One region of the Nonomuraea sp. NPDC047529 genome, then DNA from elsewhere that is predicted to be linked to it. Evidence: riboswitches for the same ligand, from Rfam matches in the RefSeq annotation. Region 1 holds a riboswitch; the other holds the start of a gene.
The links. Region 1 has a riboswitch for thiamine pyrophosphate ahead of ABZ815_RS02465 (cytosine permease). Riboswitches for the same ligand answer to the same signal wherever they lie in the genome.

Region 1 (7,264 bases):
CTGGACGGCGCGTACGGCAGCAGCACCACGCTTGACACACCCACCTCCCCGTTCCCTGTGCCCCCCGCGGGAACACTCCCCGGTACGACCGAAATGCCCCGTTAGCCAATCGCAGAAACCGCATCTCGATCACAGCTTGTACACATTGGACGATAGATCAGCTCAACTGTGACCACCTCGTTACCGCATCGGTGTGTCGGATCGGATAGTGGAAGCGCGCCTCAGCACCAACCGCATCCTCGTACCCCCTCCGGACCTCGGTTGAGCACTCACTTCTCCCCCCTGCGCCCGGGCCAGACCGCGCACGATATAGAGCCCGAGCCCCACTCCACCAAAGCGCCTCCGGTCCCCGCTGTCCACCTGGACGAAGCGCTCAAAGATCCGTTCGCGGTCAGGCGGTGAGATTCCGACCCCCTCGTCATCCACCACTACGACCACGTCGTCGCCCTCGGACCAAGCTTCAACACAGATCAATCCACCCATAGGGGAATATTTAAACGCGTTCTCCAGCAATTGCCCCAAAACGATGTCGGTTGCCAGGGCGTCGCCCAGCACCGGGGGCAATCCGTCCGGAATGCGGACCTCGACGCGGTGGCGGTCGGACAACACGGGAAGGCCGAGCGTGGCCGCGTGGATGCGGGCGGCGAGGTCGAACGCCTCGATCCGCACCGCCAGCTCGTCCGCGCCCGCCCTGGCCCCCAGCAGGAGATGGTCCATGAGCTGACCCAGCGAGCCGGCCCGCTCGGCGATCGTGTGCACGGCCGAGCGCCGTTCGGAGTCGCTCATCTTGTCCCAGCGCGCGTCGAGCGTGCTGGCGAACCCCCGCACGATCGTGATCGGCGTACGCAGCTCGTGGCTGGTCGTGGCCAGGAAGAGGTCCTTGGCCTCCTCCAGCTCCTTGGCCTGGGTGACGTCGCGGAAGTCGATGACGACCTCGCCGGTCTCCTCGATCTTCGCGCTCACCACGTCCAGCCACCGGCCGTTCTCCATCTGGAACGTCAGCTTCTCCCCGGGGCTGGGCAGCGGGAACGGCGGCGGCCCGCCGATCACGACGTCGGCAGGGAAGGCGGTCAGCTCGGCCGCGGCGGGGTTCCAGCGCACGACCCGGCCGGCGTCGTCCAGCACGGCGATGCCGTCGGCGCTGGCGTCGAACACGGCCCGCTCGTGCGCCCGCTGCCGTACCGCCTCCTGGTAGGCCACCGCGTTGCCGACCGCGATGCCGGCGTGCCCGGCCAGCAGTTCGAGGAGCTCCAGCTCCAGGTGCCCGGGGACGGCCCCGGCGAACAGCGCGTAGAGGGCGCCGTAGGGGCGTCCGCCGACCGCGGCCAGGCCGAGCGCGATCGTGTGCAGCCCGTTGAGCCTGGCCCACACCAGGTCGTCGAGCCCGTGAGACTCCAGCATCACGGTCTTGCCCGTGCGTAAGAGCTTGTCCACCAGGCTCGTCCGCAGGCCGGTGGTGGTGCCCCTGAGCGTCTCCGGCAGCCGGTACGTGCTGACCAGCCGCAGCCGCTCCCCCTCGATCAGCACGAAGCCGCCAGCGTCCGCGCCCGTCAGCTCGGTCAGGCTGGCCGAGATCCGGTCGAGCACGGCCGGCAGCTCCAGCTCGGAGTTGATGTCGCCGACCACGTCGGTGAGCCGGCGCACCAGCCTGGCCCGGCGTTCCATGCGCAGCCCGGCCACCTCGTCGGCCCGGGCGGGATGGTGGACGCAGACGTAGCCGACCACGGAGTTGCCCAGGCGCAGGGCGTTGATGTCCACCCGCAGGTCGAGCGCGCCGCCGTCCTTGTGGACGCGCTTGGTGCGCAACGACACCTGCCCCCCGGTCCGTACGCGCTCCAGCACCGCGTTGTGCTCGGCGGTCAGTTCGTCGGGGACGATCGGCGCCCGGCGCCCCAGCATCTCGGCGGCCGTCCAGCCGAACAGCTGCTCGGCCGCCGCGTTCCAGACCAGCACGCTCTGGTCGCGGTCGAGCGCCACCACGGCGTTGGGGGAACCGGCGAGCACAGCGCGAGCGATCTCCTCGTCACTGCCGACCCATGTGTCCCCCACACCTCCATAGTGCACGTGGCGTGGTGGGTCTGACGGGCGATCCGTCCGATACGCTGCGCTCACGAAGATTCCGGTGGCTGAAACGGGTGAGAGGCATGTCGAGCAGCGACCTCGATGCCCTGCTGAGAGTGACCTCCAACACCTACAAGGGCGAGGGCCCGCCGCACATCGCGTTCGGCACCTACGACGGCGCCGTGGGCAGGCTCGTCCTGGCGGTCACCGGCAAAGGCATCGCGGCCTGCAGTTTCGAGTCCGAGAACGTCGTGTACGAGCGGGTGGCCAAGGAGGTCGGCACGTTCATCGGGCCCGACGCCCGCCGTCTCGACCCGGTGCGCCGGGAGCTCGACGCGTACTTCTCCGGGCGGCTGCGCACGTTCGCCACGCCGGTCGACCTCGCGCTGGCCACGCCGTTCGCCCGTAGCGTGCTGCAGAAGACCATGGCCGTCCCCTACGGCACGACCACGACGTACGAGGAGATCGGCGCGAGCATCGGACGGCCGCGCGCGCTGCGCGCGGTCGGCAACGCGGTCGGCGCCAACCCCGTCTGCGTGATCGTGCCCTCCCATCGGGTGGTCCGTGAGGACGGCGAGCTCGGCGACTACGCCGGAGGCGTGGCCGCCAAGCAGCACCTGCTCAACGTCGAGCGCCGCGTCTCAACGGCCCGCTGACCGGCGCAGGCCCCTGGTGAGCCCACCGGTCAGTCCACCGGTCAGCCCACCGATCAGCAGGGTCACCAGGGCGGCGACGAGCGCGCCGCCGAGCGCGCCGTTCATCCACATCTCCCGTGTGAAGCCGACCGCGTCGCGGGCGGCCGCCCAGAAGTCGTCCCAGCCGGCGACGGTGGGCGTCGAGGTGGTGAACCAGTAGGCGGCGAAGCCGAGCGCCCACGGCAGCAGCATCAGCCAGCGCGAGGGCGCGTCCTCGGCGGTGTTCCAGCGGGCGGCGCCGCCGAGCACGAAGTAGTCGACGGCCAGCACCGCGAACATCGGCACGAACACCGCGCCGATCACGCCGAGGAACGCGCCGTAGGAGGTGACGTCCACGACCAGGGCGATCGCGGTGGTGAGCACGCCGATCGCGGTGGAGACGACCCGCCGGTCGACCTTCGGCATGAGGTTCTGGAGCGAGACGGTGGTGGAGTAGACGTTGGCGAAGGACTGGTCGGTCTCGCGCAGCACCAGGATGCCGAAGAACAGCGCGCCCAGCGGCGCCACGACGAACGGCTGGAACACGACCATGCCGTCGGCCTGGACCGCCTGGGCGCCCGCGATGGCCACCGCGTACACGCCGAGGGCCAGGCAGGCCACCTGGGCGACGGTGTAGCCGCCGACGACGCCGGTGAAGGCGGCCCGGCTGGAGCGCGAGTGCCTGGCGAAGTCGGCGGCCATCGGCACCCACGACACCGACAGGGCGATCACGTAGTCGACGGCCGGGGCGAAGGCCGTCCACGACCCGCCCGTGTACGTCGGCGCCTCACCCAGGAACGACACGGTGAACCAGATCAGCGACACGATCACGCCGACGGTCACGTACCGGCGCAGCAGCCTGATCGACCCGAGCGGCCAGACGGCCAGCGCGGTGGTCAGCACGCCCGCCACCACCACCCACACCTGGTACGGGACGTCCCCGAAGATGGCGTTCGCGGCCTTGGCGATCACCCAGAGCTCGAAGGCCCCCCAGCCGAGCATCTGCACGATGTTCAGCACGGACGGGACGTACGACATCTTCGCCCCGAACAGCCCGCGCAGCAGCACCATGGCCGGCCGCCCGGTCTGCGTGCCGGGAATGGCCGACAGGCCCACCATGGCGGTGCCGATGAGGCTGCCGACCACGGCGGCCGTGAGCGCGGCCACGAGGCTGAGCGGGGCGCCGCCCAGCGGGTCGATCAGGATGAGCGCCCCGGAGAAACCGAGGAGGCTGACGCCGAGGTTGGCCCAGAGCGCGCCCTGGTCGAGGACGCCGAGGGTCTTGGGGGGCGCGCCGTCAAGGGTCAGCGGTACTTCGTCGACGACATGCGTCATCGCACACTCCCTACGCCGGCATTACCCGGACAGGTTCAGGCGGTCGGCAGCGGCTGTGTTGCTGCCCTCTCAGCCCGGCACCCCGAGCTCCCGCGACTATGCAGTTGGCGCCCTCATCATGCCTCAGTGGCGGAAGAACCGCCACAGTGGGGCATTCAGGCCACGAACGGCTGCTGTCCGGTCTCGCTGACCATCGGACGGCGCGCGAACTCCCACGACTGCATGCCGCCGCCCACGTTGACGGCGTCGCGCCCGAGCTGGTTGAGCCACGCCGTGACCTGCATCGACCGGCCGCCCACCCGGCACACCACGTAGACGGTGCGGTCGGCGGGCACCTCCTCGACGCGGCCCTGGATCTGCGACATGGGGATGTGCACGGCCTCGGGGGCGTGGCCGGCCAGCCATTCGTCCTGTTCGCGGACGTCGAGCAGGTAGGCGTCGTCGGGAACGGCGGTGGCCTCGATCTCTGGAACGGTCATGCTTCCATCATCCCGCGCCCGGGACCCTACTTGAGCAGGCGCGACATCCGCCGGTCGGCCAGCGGCCTGCCGCCCGTCTGGCAGGTCGGGCAGTACTGGAGCGAGGAGTCGGCGAACGACACCTCGCGGATCGTGTCGCCGCACACGTCGCACGGCTGGCCCGCCCGGTTGTGCACGCGCAGCCCGGACTTCTTCTCCGCCTTGAGGTCCTTGGCCGCCAGCCCGTGCGCCCGCTCCACGGCGTCGTGCAACGTCGTCACGATGGCCTCGTGCAGGTCGGCGATCTGCGCGTCGGTCAGCGTCGCCGCGATCTTGAACGGCGACATCCTGGCGGCGTGCAACACCTCGTCGGAGTAGGCGTTGCCGATGCCGGCGATCACCTTCTGGTCGCGCAGCAGGCCCTTGATCTGGGCACGGTTGCCGCCCACGATGCGCTTGAGCGCCTCGACGGTGAAGGCGTCGTCGAGCGGGTCGGGGCCCAGGGCGGCGACGCCCGGGACGTCCTCCGGCTTGTCGGTGACGTAGACGGCCAGCCGCTTCTGCGTGCCGGCCTCGGTCAGCTCGAACCCGGGGGCCAGGCCGTCGTCGTCGGGCGCCAGCCGTACGCGTACGGCCAGCGGCCCCTTGCCCGGCCGCACCGGCCGCGCGCCGGACAGGTCGTCACGCCAGCGCAGCCAGCCGGCGCGGGCCAGGTGGATGATCAGATGCAGGCCGTCGCAGTCGAGGTCGAGGAACTTGCCGTGCCTCGACACGCCCGTGACGGTGAGCCCGCCGAGCGCGGTGACCGGCGGGTCGAACGTCTTGAGCGCCTGGAAGGCGACGACGTCCACGCCCGCGATCGAACGGCCGACCGCCCGCTCGCGCAGGAAGTGGGTGAGCGACTCCACTTCGGGAAGTTCCGGCATGCCACCAGGGTATGGCGCGCGCCGGGCCGTCACGCGACTACGGCACGTCCCAGAAGGCGAGTTCGTGGGCCATGCCCTCGGTGAACAGCGCCTCCGCCCGTACGGGGTCGGGGTCGGCCTCGTCGATCATCTGCCCGATCCGTACGGTCAGCGCCGCGAACCCGGGATCGGCGTACGTGTCCACCCAGGCCCGGTAACGCGGCTCGGCCGGCGGGTTCTCCGCAAGGATCTTCCCAAGACTCGAATATCCCCACATGCACGGATAAAGCGCGGCCAGCCCCTCCCCATAAGACCCCGCCGCCTCCAACAGGAACGCCGTGTACGCCACACACGCCGGCCCCTTCACCGCGTTGTCCAGGTCGGCCCCGAACTCCGCCGACAACGACCGATGCAGGCGCAACTCGTCGTGGTACGTCGCGTGCGCCAGATCCACCAGGTCCCCCAGATGCCCGTCCGGCGCCTGCCAGGCCAGCCTGGAGAACACCCGCACGTAGTCGAGCAGGTACAGGTAGTCCTGCTCCAGCCAGGACCGGAAGACCGGCTCCGGCAGGTCGCCACGCCCGATCCCGGCCACCGTGGGATGGTCGAGCTGCGCCTGGAGCAGCGGACGTCCGATCGCGTGAAGTTTTTCCGAGATGCTCATGCTGGGAGGTTAGTGTCGAGGCATGACCGTGACGATCGCCGAAGAACTCCTCCTGCTCGCCTACGGCGAGGAGGAAGGCAGGCAGCTCATCGGGGGCATCCAGCTCGACCCCGCGCTCGGCGGCGCGATCCTCGCCGAGCTGGCCGCCGCGGGCCGCGTGGAACTGGCCGACGACAAGGTGACGGTCAAGGACCCGGCCCCGCCGGGCGACGAGGAGCTCGACGCCGCCCTCGCCCGCATGGCCGAGGACGGCAAGGCCAGGAAGCCCGCGTGGTGGGTGCAGCGGTTGCAGTCGGGCAAGCTGCGCCGGCGGCTGCTCACCAGGCTCGCCGAGTCGGGCGTGCTGGCCGAGGAGCGCAGGAAGGTCCTGGGGATCTTCCCGACCACCCGCTGGCCGGAGTCCGACCCTCAGGTGGAGGCCGACGTGCGCGAACGCGTGACGGCCGTCCTCGCCGGCGCCGAGCCCGACCAGCGCACGGCCACCCTGATCGCGATCATGTACGCCGCGAAGCTCGACCTCAAGGCGTTCCCCGGCGCCGACCGCGGGCGCGTCAAGGAGATCGCCGAGGGCGAGTGGGCCGGCCAGGCGGTCGCCAAGACGATCAGCGCCATCACGGCGGCCGTCATCCTCACCACCACCACCGCCGCGACCGTCGCCGCCACGAGCTGATCCGCAGTCCTGTGAGGCGCGCCGGGAGCGCGCCTCAGGGGGCGGGTCAGCCCGCGTCCACGATCTCCTTCGGCACCGGCTTGTCGGCCTTCAGGGCGTCGAAGAGGGCCAGCGCCTTGAGCCGGTCCCACTTGACCGCCGCGCCGCCGCCGGCGACGATCTCGTTCCCGCCGAACGGCACCACGGTCGTGACCGGGCTGTCGCCCATGGCCAGCCCCAGCGAGAGCATGTCGAACGCGCCCGTGCTCGAGTCCACCTCGACGGCGTCCGTGGCGCTCATGGCCAGCGGGATCGACGTGAACGGGTTGATCAGCACACCGGGGCTGGCGGCCTTCTTCACCACCGCGCCGAGGAACTGCCGCTGCCGCTTGGTGCGCTCGAAGTCCGGCAGCGCGCCGCCCTTGCGGGTGCGCACGTAGCCGAGGGCCTGGGAGCCGTTGAGCACCTGCTTGCCCTTCTTCAGCTTGAGCCCGGCCTTGGGGTCGTCCACGTCGGCC
Region 2 (7,264 bases), on a different contig from region 1:
GCTGCGGGAGTGCGAAGACCTGATCGCCGGCTATCTCGCCGACGCCCTGACCGCGCTCGACGAGGCGCCCGTCACCGCCGAGGCGCGCACGGCGCTGACCGAGCTGGCCATCGCCGCGACGTCCCGCAAGACCTGACCCCGGCACTCTGGCCGGGCACCTGGCCTGGGGCGCCCGTCGAGGACGGGCGCCCGGTCGGTTCAGGGGCTCAGGCGCTTGGCGAACTCGGCCGCCGCCGCCCCCGGGTCCTCCGCGTCGGTGATCGCGCGTACGACCACCACGCGGCTCACGCCGTACGACATGACCTCGTCGAGGTTGGCGAGGTCGATGCCGCCGATCCCGAACCACGGCCGCGGCGATTCCGGGTCCGAGGCCGACCCCAGCGACGCGGCGTGCCGCAGCAGCGCCGGGCCTGGCGCGTGGCGGCCCGGCTTGGTCGGCGTGGGCCAGATCGGGCCGCAGCAGAAGTAGTCGACGCCCTCCTCCACGGCCGCGGCGGACGCCTCGGCGATGGAGTGGGTGGACCGGCCGATGACGATGTCGTCGCCGAGTATCTCTCGCGCGACCGTCACGGGAAGGTCGTCCTGCCCCAGGTGGAGCACGTCGGGCCGGGCGGCGTAGGCGATGTCCGCCCGGTCGTTGACGGCCAGCAGCTTGCCGTGCCGGTCGCAGGCGTCGCGGAAGACTTCCAGGAGCGCGAGTTCTTCGCGTGCCTCCAGGCCCTTCTCCCGCAGCTGGATGATGTCCACGCCGCCGGCCAGCACCGCATCGAGGAACTCTGCCAGGTCGCCGCGGTCGCGGCGGCCGTCGGTGCAGAGATAGAGGCGGGCCTCAGAAACCGAGGGCCTGGGCACGCCGCTTGACCTCCGTGTGACGGCCGGCCTTGATCGCCTCGATGGGCGACCCCGGCAGGGACTCGTCTGGGGTGAAGAGCCAGCGCAGCGACTCCACGTCGTCGTAGCCGGCGTCGAGCAACACGGTCAGTGTGCCGGGCAGGCCCTTCATCACGTCCTTCCCGTCGAGGAACACCGCGGGCACCTGCGGCCCGCCGCCGCCTCGGCGTACGCCGAGCAGCTTGTGGTCCTTGAGGAGTTGCTTGGCCCGCCCGATCGAAAGGTCGAGGCGTGAGGCCACTTCGGGGAGAGTGAGCCACTCGTCGACGAGCTGGTCGGTCTCCCGGTCGATCTGTGCAACAGAAAGCGTCACGAAACCACAACTACCACATGCCGTCCTTGCTCAAACAACACAATCCCGTAGGGGGACCTCTGGATCTACCAGGCGTTCTGTGTCGAGGCGGTGACCGCCTTCGATGATCCTACGGCCCTGCACGTAGTCCCGGGGCCGGTCGACGGCGAGCACCGCGGCGAGGGTGTCGCCCGAGGTCAGCCAGACAGCCGACCACTTGCCCTCGGGCTCGCCCCGGTAGACCAGGCGGTCGCCGGAGGGATGGTGGCCGATGTACTGGACCATGTGACCGAACTGCTCGGACCAGAAGTAGGGCGCCGGATCGTAGACGGCCTCCTCGCCCAGCAGGGTCGCGGCGGCGACCTCGGGCGAGCCGAGCGCGGTGTCCCAGTGCTCGACGCGGAGCCGGGTGCCGTAGCGGCGCGACCACCAGGCGGCGCAGTCGCCGGCCGCGACCACACCCGGCATGGACGTGCGCAGGTGCTCGTCGGTGACGACGCCGTTGTGCAGGTCGATGTCGGAACCGGCCAGCCATTCGATGGCGGGCCGCACGCCGATGCCGGTGACGACCACGTGGGCCTGGACGAACTCGCCGCCCACCAGCCGTACGCCGCCCTCGTCCACCTCGTCGACCATGGTGTTCAGGCGCAGGTCGATGCCGTCGTACCAGTGCAGGGTGCGGGCGCCGATCTCCGGGCCCACGGCGTTGGCCAGCGGGGTGGGGCCGGCCTCGATCACGGTCACCGTGCAACCGGCCTTGCGGGCGGCGGTGGCGACCTCGGCGCCGATCCAGCCCGCGCCGATGATCGCGACGTGCGCCCCGGCCACCAGCCCGGCGCGCAACTCGTGGGCGTCGTCGAGGGTGCGCAGGACGTGCTGGGGGCCGTCGCCGGGCACGGTGATCGGCTCGGCGCCGGTGGCGATCACCAGGCCGTCATAGCCGAGCTCGCCCTCGGTCGTCTCCAGGACGCCCTGGCGCAGGGCCTTGGCGGTGACGCCGGGCCAGAAGTCGATCTCCAGCGCGTCGAGGTCGGCCTCCAGGAAGCTGGAGTCGGCGGCGCCCGACAGGACGGCCTTGGACAGAGGCGGGCGGTCGTAGGGCCGATGGCGCTCCTGGCCGATCAGCGTGATCCGTCCGGTGAAGCCGCGCCCGCGCAGCGCCTCGGCGCTCCGCAGCCCGGCCAGGCCCGCTCCCACCACTACGACATGGTTCACGTTCATGACCATAACGGGGGCCGTGCCGGCGCGTCGCACCGAGGCCGTAGGCTGGGAGGGCAAGACGCGCGGGAGTCCGGCCGTCACCGGGCTGAGAGGAAGGCTTGAACGGGCCTTCGACCGCAAGACACCTGATCCGGATCATGCCGGCGAAGGGAGCGCGGATGAATGTGATCGTGGGCGGCGGGGTCGTCGGGTTGTCGATCGCCTGGCGGCTGGCCCGAGCGGGGTCGCCCGTCACGGTGGTCGACCCGGCCCCGGGCCGCGGGGCCTCCTACGCGGCGGCCGGGATGCTCGCCCCCGTCAGCGAGGTCGCCTACACCGAGGAGCCGCTGCTGCGGCTGGGGGCCGCGTCGCTGAGCCGGTGGCCGTCCTTCGCGGCCGAGCTGGCCGCCGACGCGGGGCTGGACGACGGGTCCGCCGCGGGCTTCGCCACAGGGCTCGCCGGTGGCACCGGCTCGGGCTTCGGCGCGGGGCTCGCCAGTGGGACCAGCTCGGGATCCGGCGCGGGGTTCGGCGGCGGGTTCGGGCGGGTGGCCGGGGAGGCGGGGTCGATGGAGGCCGCGCGCCGGGGGCTCGACCTGCGCGCCGACGGCACGCTCGACGTCGCCTTCGGGGCCGACGACCTCGCGGCGCTCGACGACCTGGCGGCGTTCATGGACAAGCTGGGGCTCCGGGTGGAGCGGCTGACCGGGCGCGAGTGCCGCCGCCTGGAGCCCATGCTGGCCCCGTCGGTGCGCGGCGGGCTGCTGGCCCCCGGTGACGCCTGGGTCGACCCGCGCCGCGTCACGGCGGCGCTGCTGGCCGCGCTCGACCGGCTGGGCGTGCCCCTGGTGCGGGCGCGGGTGACCGAGCTGCTGCGCGACGGCGACACCACGACCGGCACTGGGACCGACGCTGGGATCGGTGCTGGGACCGGCGCTGGGATCGGGGCGATGACCGGGGCCGCGGCGGGTGCCGTGATCGGTGTGCGCCTCGAACCCGACCCGGGTCAGCCTGGCGCCGCCGTGCGGGAGATCGCGGCCGATCGCGTGGTGCTGGCCGCCGGGGCGTGGAGCGGAGAGCTGGCCGGCGTGCCGGTACGGCCGGTCAAGGGACAGATCATGCGGTTGCGCTCGCCGCAGCCGCTGCTCGGGCGGTGCGTACGCGGGATGGTGCACGGCGCCCCCGTCTACCTCGTCCCCAGGGGCGACGGCGAGCTGGTGCTCGGGGCCACGCAGGAGGAGCTGGGGTTCGACACCCGGGTGACCGCCGGCGGGCTCTACGAGCTGCTGCGGGACGCCAGGGAGCTGGTGCCGGGCGTCACCGAGCTGGAGGTCGCCGACGTGGTCGCCGGGCTGCGGCCGGGCACCCCCGACAACCTGCCGATCATCGGGCCGGGCGAGGCTCCCGGGCTGGTGCTGGCGACCGGCCACCACCGGGGCGGGGTCCTGCTGGCCCCCCTCACGGCGGCCCTGGTCACAGCAACCCTCACGACCCCTGCCGCGGCGACACCGTCCCCTGCGCCCCCCACCACGGTGACGCCGCCATCAGGGGCAGCCCCCAAGGGGCCAACGGCCTCAGGAGCGGCGTCTGCAGGGGCGGCCGCGTCCTCAGGGGCGGCGTCACGCGGGGCGGGGTCGTTGCCGGGTGCGGGGATTCTGACGGGTGAGGAGGGCGAGCTGGCCGCGCTGTGCTCGCCCGCGAGATTTCGGGATATTTCATGATTGTGACGATCAACGGCGCCGCGCACGAGGTGGCCGACGGCACCACCGTGGCCCAGGCCGTACGGACGCTGACCACCGCCACCACCGGGGTCGCGGTGGCCGTGAACGACGAGGTGGTGACGCGCAGCTCGTGGGAGACGACGGCGCTCGGCGACCGCGACCGCGTCGAGGTGCTGACGGCGGTGCAGGGTGGATGAGCTGATCATCGCCGGGGAGAAGTTCTCCTCCCGGCTCATCATGGGCACCGGCGGCGCGCCCTCACTGGAGGTGCTCGACCAGGCGCTGGCCGCCTCGGGCACCCAGCTGACCACGGTGGCCATGCGGCGGCTCGACCCCGGCGCCCGCGGCTCGGTCCTCGACGTGCTGCGCCGCCGCGACATCAAGGTGCTGCCCAACACCGCGGGCTGCTTCACCGCGGGCGAGGCCGTCCTGACAGCCCGGCTGGCCCGCGAGGCCCTGGGGACGAACTGGGTCAAGCTAGAGGTCATCTCCGACGAGCGCACGCTGCTGCCCGACCCGATCGAGACGTTCGACGCGGCCGAGCGGCTGGTGGCCGACGGGTTCGTGGTGCTGCCGTACATCGGCGACGACCCGGCGCTGGCGCGGCGGCTGGAGCAGGCCGGCTGCGCGGCCGTGATGCCTCTGGGCGCGCCGATCGGGTCGGGCCTCGGCATCAGGAACCCGCACAACATCGAGCTCATCGTGGAGGCCGCCGCGGTGCCGGTGATCCTCGACGCGGGCATCGGCACGGCCAGCGACGCCGCCCTGGCCATGGAGCTGGGCTGCGACGCGGTGCTGCTGGCCACGGCGGTGACCCGCGCGCAGCGGCCCGAGCTCATGGCCTCGGCGATGAGGGCGGCCGTGGCGGCGGGGCGCCAGGCGCGGCAGGCGGGCAGGATCCCGCGCCGCCGCTACGCGGAAGCGTCCTCGCCGACGACCCCGTAGGGGCCCGCCGGAAGTTCGCCGCGTAGGATCCCCCTCAGATCCCTCGGAGGGCTCGGCTCGCGCCGGGTCCTCCCGCCGGTCGGGGCCGCCCTCCTGGGAACGTCTCCGCATCGGTTTCGGGCGCGCGGGCCCTGCCGGTGCCAAAACGCCCGTAAACTCAGGGGGGTGGTGGATAAGACGACTGCGGACCCCCTGGTCGGGCGGCTCCTCGATGGGCGCTACCGCATCGAGAGCCGGATCGCCCGGGGCGGTATGGCGACCGTCTACCTGGCGCTCGACGTCCGGCTGGACCGCACTGTCGCGCTGAAGGTCATGCACTCCTCGCTCGCCGAGGACCCGGCCTTCGTCCGCAGGTTCATCGGTGAGGCCAAGTCGGTCGCGAGTCTGTCCCACCCCAACGTGGTGCACGTCTTCGACCAGGGCACCGACACCGACGTCGTCTACCTGTCGATGGAGTACGTGCCGGGCCGCACGCTCCGCGACATCCTGCGCGAGCGCGGCAGGCTGCCCGCCCGCGAGGCGCTGGAGATCATGATCCCGGTGCTCGCCGCCCTGGGCGCGGCCCACCAGGCCGGGATGGTCCACCGCGACGTGAAGCCCGAGAACGTGCTGATGACCGACGACGGCCGGGTCAAGGTCGTCGACTTCGGGCTGGCCAGGGCCATCGAGGCGACCAACCAGACCCGTACCGGCGTGATGATCGGCACGATCGGCTACATGTCGCCCGAGCAGGTCACCACCGGCGGCGCCGACGTGCGCAGCGACGTCTACGCCGCGGGCATCATGCTGTTCGAGCTGGTGACCGGGCAGCAGCCCTACGACGGCGAGACGCCGATGTCGGTGGCCTACCGGCACGTCCACGACACGGTGCCGCCGCCGTCGGCGCTGGTGCCCGAGGTGCCGCCGCTGATCGACACGCTCGTCGCGCACGCCACGGCCCGCGAGCCGCACGACCGCCCCAACGACGCCACGGCGATGCTCGTCCAGGCGGTCGAGGCCCATCGCATGTTGCCCCGGCTGAGCACCCCGCCGGCCATGACGGCGGTGTTCAACCAGTCGATCCCGCCGCGTCCGAGCGGCGCGGGCGCCCCGTCGATGCCGATGGCCGCGCCCGCCCACACGCTGATCCAGCCGCGCGCCGAGATGGCGCCGCCGGTGCCGCCGGTGCCGCCGCCGCCGTCCACGCGCTCGTTCAAGCCCAACTGGTTCCTGGTCACCCTCGCCGCGGTCATGGTGGTCGCGGTGGCGCTGACCGGCTGGTACTTCTCCCAGACCAAGATGGTGCCGGTGCCCGATCTGGTCGGCCAGAACATGGTGGTCGCCGAGCGGACCGCCACGAGCAAGGGCTTCAAGATCCACAAGGTCGCGGGCGAGTACGACGAGGACACCGCCGAGGGGCTGGTGCTGCGTACCGACCCCGAGGGCAAGACCGAGCTGGAGAGCGGCGGCACGATCACGCTGGTGCCCTCGCTCGGCCCCAAGCGGGTGATCGTCCCCAGCGTCAAGGGGCTGACCAGCGACGAGGCCCGCGTCAAGATCGCCGAGGCCGGGCTCACCGTGGGCAGCGTCAAGCGCCTGCCCAGCGCCGAGGTCGAGCGGAACAAGGTGATCCGCAGCTCCCCCGAGGCGGGCGAGAAGGTCAAGGAGGGCGCGAAGGTCGGCATCTTCGTGAGCGCCGGCATGGTGATGCCCGACGTGACCGGCATGCCGAAGGACGAGGCCGCCGCCTACCTGGGCGGCCAGGGCTTCCAGGTGCAGGTCAACGAGGTCGACGACGACGCCGAGCCCTGCACGGTCATCGCCCAGGCGCCCAAGGCCAAGTCCGAGGTCGACAAGGGCACGCCCGCCATGATCACGGTGGCGCGCTGCCAGACCGACTTCTGGGACTGGTTCAAGGGCGACAACGAGGCCCGCGACGACCAGGACTTCCGCCTGGTGCCCGCGGTCATCGGCAAGAACGTCAAGGACGCCAAGTCGGAGCTGGAGTCGCTGGGCTTCCACGTCCGGGTCAGCCGGCTGGCCAACGGCGGCGTCGTCCAGTACCAGCGGCCGTTACCGAACAGCGAGCGACCGCCCGGCGCCACCGTCTACCTCTGGCAGTAGCCCTCCTCAGGCCAGGTGGCCGTGCAGGCGGACCCTGGCCAGCCCGCCGTCGGGGTAGATGTCGACCCGGACGTGGGTGACCGGTTCGGAGTGGTCGAGGCGGAAGCGGTGG

Region 2: another riboswitch for thiamine pyrophosphate. It lies ahead of ABZ815_RS34090 (FAD-dependent oxidoreductase); the one in region 1 lies ahead of ABZ815_RS02465 (cytosine permease).

The regions. Positions count from the first base shown of each region.
Region 1 is NZ_JBEYTJ010000001.1:472,804-480,067, forward strand. It holds gene ABZ815_RS02450 (ATP-binding protein) at 1-29, opposite strand, end outside; gene ABZ815_RS02455 (PAS domain-containing sensor histidine kinase) at 181-2,049, opposite strand; gene ABZ815_RS02460 (methylated-DNA--[protein]-cysteine S-methyltransferase) at 2,145-2,717, shown strand; gene ABZ815_RS02465 (cytosine permease) at 2,703-4,070, opposite strand; TPP riboswitch at 4,061-4,174, opposite strand; gene ABZ815_RS02470 (rhodanese-like domain-containing protein) at 4,226-4,549, opposite strand; gene ABZ815_RS02475 (DNA-formamidopyrimidine glycosylase family protein) at 4,576-5,454, opposite strand; gene ABZ815_RS02480 (TenA family protein) at 5,492-6,097, opposite strand; gene ABZ815_RS02485 (GPP34 family phosphoprotein) at 6,120-6,767, shown strand; gene ABZ815_RS02490 (LCP family protein) at 6,814-7,264, opposite strand, start outside.
Region 2 is NZ_JBEYTJ010000027.1:21,752-29,015, reverse strand. It holds gene ABZ815_RS34110 (polyprenyl synthetase family protein) at 1-136, shown strand, start outside; gene thiE (thiamine phosphate synthase) at 199-852, opposite strand; gene ABZ815_RS34100 (Rv2175c family DNA-binding protein) at 830-1,204, opposite strand; gene ABZ815_RS34095 (FAD-dependent oxidoreductase) at 1,235-2,404, opposite strand; TPP riboswitch at 2,457-2,573, shown strand; gene ABZ815_RS34090 (FAD-dependent oxidoreductase) at 2,563-4,104, shown strand; gene thiS (sulfur carrier protein ThiS) at 4,101-4,301, shown strand; gene ABZ815_RS34080 (thiazole synthase) at 4,294-5,049, shown strand; gene pknB (Stk1 family PASTA domain-containing Ser/Thr kinase) at 5,218-7,152, shown strand; gene alc (allantoicase) at 7,159-7,264, opposite strand, start outside.